DNA from 2 places in the Paenarthrobacter sp. NPDC091711 genome. Region 2 is predicted to be linked to the other one. Evidence: riboswitches for the same ligand, from Rfam matches in the RefSeq annotation. Region 2 holds a riboswitch; the other holds the start of a gene.
The links. Region 2 has a riboswitch for S-adenosylmethionine ahead of ACIQH5_RS17175 (LLM class flavin-dependent oxidoreductase). Riboswitches for the same ligand answer to the same signal wherever they lie in the genome.
Positions count from the first base shown of each region.

Region 1: another riboswitch for S-adenosylmethionine. It lies ahead of ACIQH5_RS08650 (aminotransferase class V-fold PLP-dependent enzyme); the one in region 2 lies ahead of ACIQH5_RS17175 (LLM class flavin-dependent oxidoreductase).

Region 1 is NZ_JBIVTF010000004.1:166,476-169,875, forward strand. Features, by position in the region: gene ACIQH5_RS08645 (class I SAM-dependent methyltransferase) at 1-595, opposite strand, end outside; gene ACIQH5_RS08650 (aminotransferase class V-fold PLP-dependent enzyme) at 673-2,082, opposite strand; SAM riboswitch class IV at 2,115-2,228, opposite strand; gene hisN (histidinol-phosphatase) at 2,409-3,221, opposite strand; gene ACIQH5_RS08660 (ribosome small subunit-dependent GTPase A) at 3,277-3,400, opposite strand, start outside.
Region 2 is NZ_JBIVTF010000012.1:119,504-122,903, reverse strand. Features, by position in the region: gene ACIQH5_RS17180 (NtaA/DmoA family FMN-dependent monooxygenase) at 1-809, opposite strand, end outside; gene ACIQH5_RS17175 (LLM class flavin-dependent oxidoreductase) at 874-1,971, opposite strand; SAM riboswitch class IV at 2,008-2,117, opposite strand; gene ACIQH5_RS17170 (LLM class flavin-dependent oxidoreductase) at 2,340-3,400, shown strand, end outside.

The DNA.
Region 1 (3,400 bases), on a different contig from region 2:
TTTCCAGGCCCCTGAATTCCGGGCCGATGACTGGCCGGAATCCGGGCTTATGGACATCGCCCGCATGCATGATGCGGGAAAGGCGATGTACCCAGGGATGTGAGGTGTCCAGCTGGTTCCAGATCAGCCCCAGGACGCCATGTGGCCGCAGGATCCGGGCGATCTCCGTGCTCGCTGCGAGGGGCTCGCACCAGTGCCAGGCCTGGGCAACACTGACGACGTCGAATGCTGAGTCCGCCAGTCCAGTTGCCTCTGCCGTTCCCTCCTGCGCATTGACGTGGGGGTAGGCCTTGTGCAGTTGCTCCAGCATGTCCGTGGAAGGATCGACGGCGGCAACCTCCAGTCCGCGGTCCACAAGGAGAGCCGTGAACTTGCCGGTGCCCGCTCCGAGATCGGCCGCGGATTGGGCCTCCGGCGGGACGAGCCAGTCCACCGAATCAGCGGGATAACCCGGACGCACGCGGTGGTAATGTTCTCCGCCGTCCTGAAAGCTCTGGCCAAGTTCGAGCCTGCGGGTGGCATGCAGTTTTGGGCCTCGCGGTCCTGCTGGTCCGGGGATGCCGGCCGCATCGCTCGCGGTGCCCTGGGAGTGCAGGGACACGCAGAACTCCTTCGGAGGGTGGCTAAAAGTACCCTACGAATTTACCGCATGGAATCCGGCCGCCACTGCTTCTAGTCGACAGTGCAGGGAGCTGCACCTGCAGTGCCCGGAGTGTTCGGTGCCCACTCGGGGTAGCTACGGTGGTCGTTGGCCGGAACCCAGCGGCCTTCGTCCACCACGTAGTCCCAGCCGAGTCCGTTGCGCTTGAGTCCTTCGATGCCTGCGAGCAGTCTGGTGGCATCCTCCAACCGGGAGCCGACGCCGAAGCTGGCGCGCAAAGATCCCGAGGGAAGGCCGAGGCGCTTGAGGAGCGGGTGCGCGCAGAAGCGGCCATCACGCAGGCCCACTCCGTGTTCAGCCGCGAGATAAGCGGCAACCAAACCGGCGTCGAATCCTTCCACCGAGAAATTGACCACGCCAATGGTGTCCAGCGAGTCATCGAAGATCTTGTGGACGGTCACGCCGTCGATCGCTTCCAGCCCCTTGACCAGGTAGGAGCGGATGGCGGATTCATGGGCGTGCCACGCGTCCTGGTCCAGCCCTGCCAGTACCTGGGTGGCCCGGGCGAGTGTCGCGGCGCCGAGCACATTGGGGGAGCCGCCTTCGTGTCGGGCGGGTCCAGCGGCCCAGCTGACCGAGTCCAAACGGGCTTCACGAACAGCGCCGCCCCCGGCAAGGTGCGGAGTCCCGGCGTCGAGCCAGTCCGGACGGCCTACCACGACGCCGGCGCCAAAGGGGGCGTAGAGCTTGTGTCCGGAGAAGACCAGGTAGTCGACGTCAGCCTCGGTGATGTTGATTCGGCGGTGCGGCGCGAGCTGGGCTGCGTCCACCACTATTCGTGCGCCGTGTTCGTGGGCCAGCGAAGCAAGCCGGGCGATGGGAAGGATTTCGCCTGTAACGTTCGAGGCGCCGGTGACGGCCAGCAGGCTGACTCCGCCTTGGGCAAGCTCGGCGCGGAGCTTGTCCAGCGTCTCGGCCAAGGTTGGCGCCGCAACGACGCTGCGGTGGGGGACTCCTTGCCAGGGAAGCAGGTTGGCGTGGTGCTCGATGTCCAGGTAGAGGACCTCGCCCGTGAATTCGCCGTCCACCTGCGGCAGGCATCCGGCCAGGAGGTTCAAGGAGTCCGTGGTGTTGCGTGTGAAGATCACGGAATCATCAGGCCGGCCGCCGACGAAATCCCGAACGATGTTCCGTGAATTCTCGTACACCGAGGTGCTGATTTGGGAGGCGTACCCGGCTCCCCGGTGAACGCTGGCGTAATAGGGCAGGACCTCGTTGAGGTGGGCCGAGACAATGGTCAGGGCGGGCGCCGAAGCACCGTAGTCGAGGTTGGCGTAACGGACGTGCCCACCCTGAATCAGTGGGGCCTGCAGCTCGGCGCCTGTGACCGCGGCGAGCGGACGTGCCGCCGCAGCCGCCTCTGCAGCGGTTTCCTCAACGAAAGACGGAAGGGTGTTTGAGTCGAACGTGACAGTGCTCATGGGACCTCACTCAAGAGGGACCCCCATAGGGGGATCCGCGCTTGCCGCATCCGTTCCGGACCGGCCGGGTCGTCACCCGGGGCACCCCACCGCGAATGGAGGGTTGCCGGCCAGCAAACCGGGGTTTAGCGCTGGCACTCGTGACCTGTAAAAAAGGCTAAGGCACGTCCGGGCGCCCTTCCAAAGCCGCTTCCCTTTGTTAAGCCTTTTGTTACGTCGAATGGCAATCGCCCACTTGGCCGAATAAAAGACGGCGAAGGCTCCTCAAAGAGGGCCTCCGCCGTCGAAAATTCCGTCGCACGTCTGATGAGCGAGGAGCGTAAGGACTAAAGAAGGTCGTCCAGTCCGGGGTTCAGTCGCTTGAGGACCTCCGAGTGCAGGATCGAGTTCGTTGCCAAGGCATTGCCGCCAAAGGGACCGTCTTCGCCCTCCAAGGACGTGAAGCGGCCGCCGGCCTCAGTGACGATGGGGACGAGGGCTGCCATGTCGTAGAGGTTCAACTCCGGCTCACAGGCGATGTCGACCGCACCCTCGGCCACGAGGCAGTAAGACCAGAAGTCACCGTAGGCGCGGGTGCGCCAGATGTCTTCGGTGAGCCCCATGAATTCATCCAGGTTGCCGCGTTCCTTCCACCCCGAAAGGCTGGAATATGACATGGAAGCATCGGCCAGGCGGGAGACGTTCGACACCTTGAGCCGCGTTGCCGAGGCGAGGGAGCGGCCCATGTAGGCGCCCATGTCCTTGGCAGCCCACCATCTCTTGCCCAGGGCCGGCGCACTGACTACGCCCACCACGGGTTCCCCTTCGTCGACGAGGGCGATCAGTGTTGCCCACACCGGGACGCCGCGGACAAAGTTTTTGGTGCCGTCAATGGGGTCGATGATCCAACGGCGCGAACCGTGTCCACTGCTGCCGAACTCCTCGCCGAGGACCGCATCCCGCGGACGGGAGCGGGACAATTGGCCGCGGATTGCTTCTTCAGCGGCCTTGTCAGCGTCAGTTACCGGCGTGAGGTCGGGCTTGGTTTCGATCTGCAGGTCCAGTGCCTTGAAGCGATCCATGGTCTGGGCGTCGACTGAATCAGCGAGGACATGGGCAAGGCGCAGGTCATCGTTGTAGGTGGAAACGGGTTGGGTCATGCCACCAAACTATCCTGAAACGTTCGCTGCAGTGGGGAGGTGAAGCCGGCAACGATTAGTTGACGGTTCCCAGCTCCTTGGTCTCTTTGGCTTCGAGCCTTGGGTCTGCACCGAGCAGGCGGCGCAGGGAGGCCAGTCGTGCTACTCCTGACGGGCCGGCATGGCCATCGTTCACCCAT
Region 2 (3,400 bases):
TCTGCCGGACGCCCGGCTTTAAGGGTGCGGGCCACAATGTCGTCGCGGAACTTCTTGGCGTCTTCCAGTTCCGGATGTGCCGAGAAGATCACGTCCGCGTTCCGCACGGCGAAATCGCGGCCGTCCGGCGAGTCCCCGGCTTGGAACAAGACCGGGTGCTGCTGGCTGGAGCGCGGCAACCTGCCGGTGATTTCGACGTCGAAACTCTTATCCTGGCGTTTGACCGTGGCGATGGCGTCCTCGCGGAGCCAGCGTGGATCATTCCGGGACCCGGCGATTGCGCCGTCAGCCCAGGAATCCCAAATAGCCTTTGCTGTCTGAACGAACGCTTCGGCCCGGACGTAACGGTCCTCGTGCTTGAGGAACCCGCCGCGCCTGAAGTTGGCGCCGGTCCATGCGTTGTCCGTGGTGACGATGTTCCAGGCCGCGCGGCCGCCGGACAGCAGGTCCAGGCTTGCTAAGCGGTGGGCAAGGTCCGCGGGATCGTTGTACGTAGTGTTCTGCGTCGCCACCAAACCGATATTCGTGGTGATGGCTGCGAGCGCGGCGAGGGCGGTCTGCGCGTCGGGACGGCCCACAACATCCAGATCGTGGATCTTTCCGAGGTGTTCCCGGAGGCGGAGTCCTTCTCCGAGGAAGAACGCGGAGAAGAGTCCCCGTTCAGCTGTCTGGGCCACCCGGCGGAATGACTCGAAGTCGGTTTGCGAGCCGCTCTGCGCGTCCTTCCACACGGTGGTGTGGTTGACGCCTTGGAAGAAGACGCCAAACTGGATCTGGCCGTTGCCTGCGATGCGGTGATGGTTGGTCATGTTTCTGCTCTCTGAATCTGGCTCTGTGAGTGGGCTCTTGGCGGCGGGCGTTGGTCAGCCGGCGTCAGGCCGCGGCAAAGCGGTTGGCGGGACGGGGAAGACCGAAGGTTTCACGGAGTGTGGCGCCCGGAAGCGGCGGCACCACCAACCCGCTGCGGTGCAGTTCGGGGAGCACCTTGTTAGCCAATTCGGGAAGGTCCACATCCAGTACCGCTGGCTTGAGGCGGACGCCGTCGGCCGCTGCGAACAGCGTGGTGAGCAGTTCCACTAAGCCTTCGGCGCTGCCCACGTAGCGGGCACCGCCCGTCCACTCTTCGTACGAGTCCAGTTCGGCCAGACGGTCCTCCGCGGTCTGCCCCCGGGAATCGAGGATGACGTCCAACTCCACCAAGGTCCTCGGCGCACCCGCAGATGCTGCCGCTTGGGCAGCTTGCGGGAGGTCGTCCGTGGTGTCTGCGGAGATCAGGGCAACATCAGCCTCGACGGCGGGAATCAGCTCAGCGGGCGCGAACACCACGAGCTGCCCTTGGAGTGGGCGCGGGATGATGGACGGTCCCTTGACGGAGAAGCGTCCACCGTCAAAGTCGGCGTAGTGCAGCTTGTCCCGGTCCAAGTACCGGCCTGTGGCAACGTCACGGATCACCGCGTCGTCTTCCCAGGAGTCCCAAAGCCGGCGGCTGGCTTGGACCACATCTGCGGCTTCGCTGACGGCCTCGCCTTCTGGCAACTGCGTGCGCCCTACGGAACGGGCTTCCTTGGCCAGGTTGTCCGCGGTGACCAGCCAACCCGCCCTCCCCAAGGAGGAGTAGTCCAGGCTGGCCAGCTGCGTGGCTACATGGAACGGCTCAGTGAAGAGCGTTCCGGCCTCAGGGACAAGACCGATGGACCGGGTGATCGGTGCTGCAAAGGCCGCGCGCTGGATCGCATCAATCCGGCCCGCAATCCCGGTGCTTCCAGGATCCACCACGCGGCTGTCCTTGAACGTGGCCGCATGGAAACCGGCGATGTCCGCTGCCTGGACGGTTTCACGGATCCGCTGGCCCCCCAATAGCGCCTGCGGATCATGGTGGGCCTTGCGCCACGACGCGGGGTGGGCTCCGTCGCCGTCGAGCTCCAACGCGATAACGCGGGAGCGGAATTCGGGTACAGGTGTGGAAGGCATGATTCTCTCTTTCAGAGGCCGCACAGCGGCTGGGACGACATTCACTTGCCGCAGATGCGGCCTGGTCTGTTTCCGGAGCACCCCGCCACGTAATGCCTGAGGGTTGCCGCAGCACGAGCCGGTCCTTGGCGTGCTGACTCTTGACCTGAACTTGAATCTAGGAGGCTGTCCAAGGAATGTACAAACCGCTGGACTTGCAGCGTCAAGGCGGGAAATACCACGTCAAAGGGCTGCTGGAATCGTCATTTTCGGGCTTTTGAAGGGTCGGTTGTGACGGCCCGTTTCGCCGGATTTCGCTGGATTTAGTCCGGTTGAGCGGGGTGACGGATCGGCTTTGGGCTCTGCGCGCGGCTCCGTAGTGTCGTGCCATGCCGAAGCCTCCAGTTACTCCCCTGTCCGTCCTTGACCTGAGCCCGGTGTCCGCCGGCCAGACTCCCGGCGATGCCCTGCGGAGCACCCTTGCCCTTGCCGCCGCTGCCGAGGCTTCCGGCTACTCGCGGTATTGGCTGGCCGAGCACCACCTCAACACCGGCGTTGCCGGATCAGCCCCGCACATTCTGGCCGGGTTGGTTGCCTCCGCCACCAAGACCATCAGGGTGGGCACCGCGGCCACTCTGCTGGGGAACTACCGGCCCCTTCAGATTGCAGAGAGCATTGGAACACTGGCCGCCGTGTTCCCGGACCGATTGGACTTGGGCTTTGGCCGCTCCGGCCCGCCCAAATCCCCCAGCGATCCGGCTCCCGGAGTGGTACCCGCTGACGCTTCGGAGCCCACCGATCGTGTGGTTGACGGACTGCTGATCCCCGCGCCGCGCCCCATCTTCGGTGCGGTCCTGCCCAGGAAGTTCCGGCTGCAGGGTGAACTGCTGGGTCGCTTCCCCGGTGATACAGACAACTTCGAGAACGATATCCAGGACATCATCGGATTTTTCACCGGCGACTACAGGACCAAACATGGTGAGGAAGTCACGGCTACACCCGCTCTCGGCCAGTCGCCCCAGTTTTGGATCCACGGGTCCACCGCCGGCCCCAGCGCCCGCTTGGCTGGCAAGTTGGGTATCCCCTTTGGCGCGAACTACCACGTGGCACCGGCAGGCGTCCTGGACTCCATCGCCGAGTACAGGGCTCACTTCGAACCCTCCGCGGCCTTGCGGGAACCGCGTGTGATCGTCTCCGCGGACGTGCTGGTAGCCCCGGACGAACGCCAGGCCCAGCGTTTGGCCCGCGGCTACGCGCACTGGGTCCACGGGATCCGCAGCGGCCACGGCGCCATCCCGTACCCGTCACCGGAGGATGCACTGGAGCTTTCCTTGGACGCCGAAGCCGGGGAGCTCATCAAGGATCGCATGGACACACGGTTCGTGGGCGACCCCCACCAGGTCAGCGAAGGACTCCGCACTTTGCAGCGGGCCACGAGTGCCCAGGAACT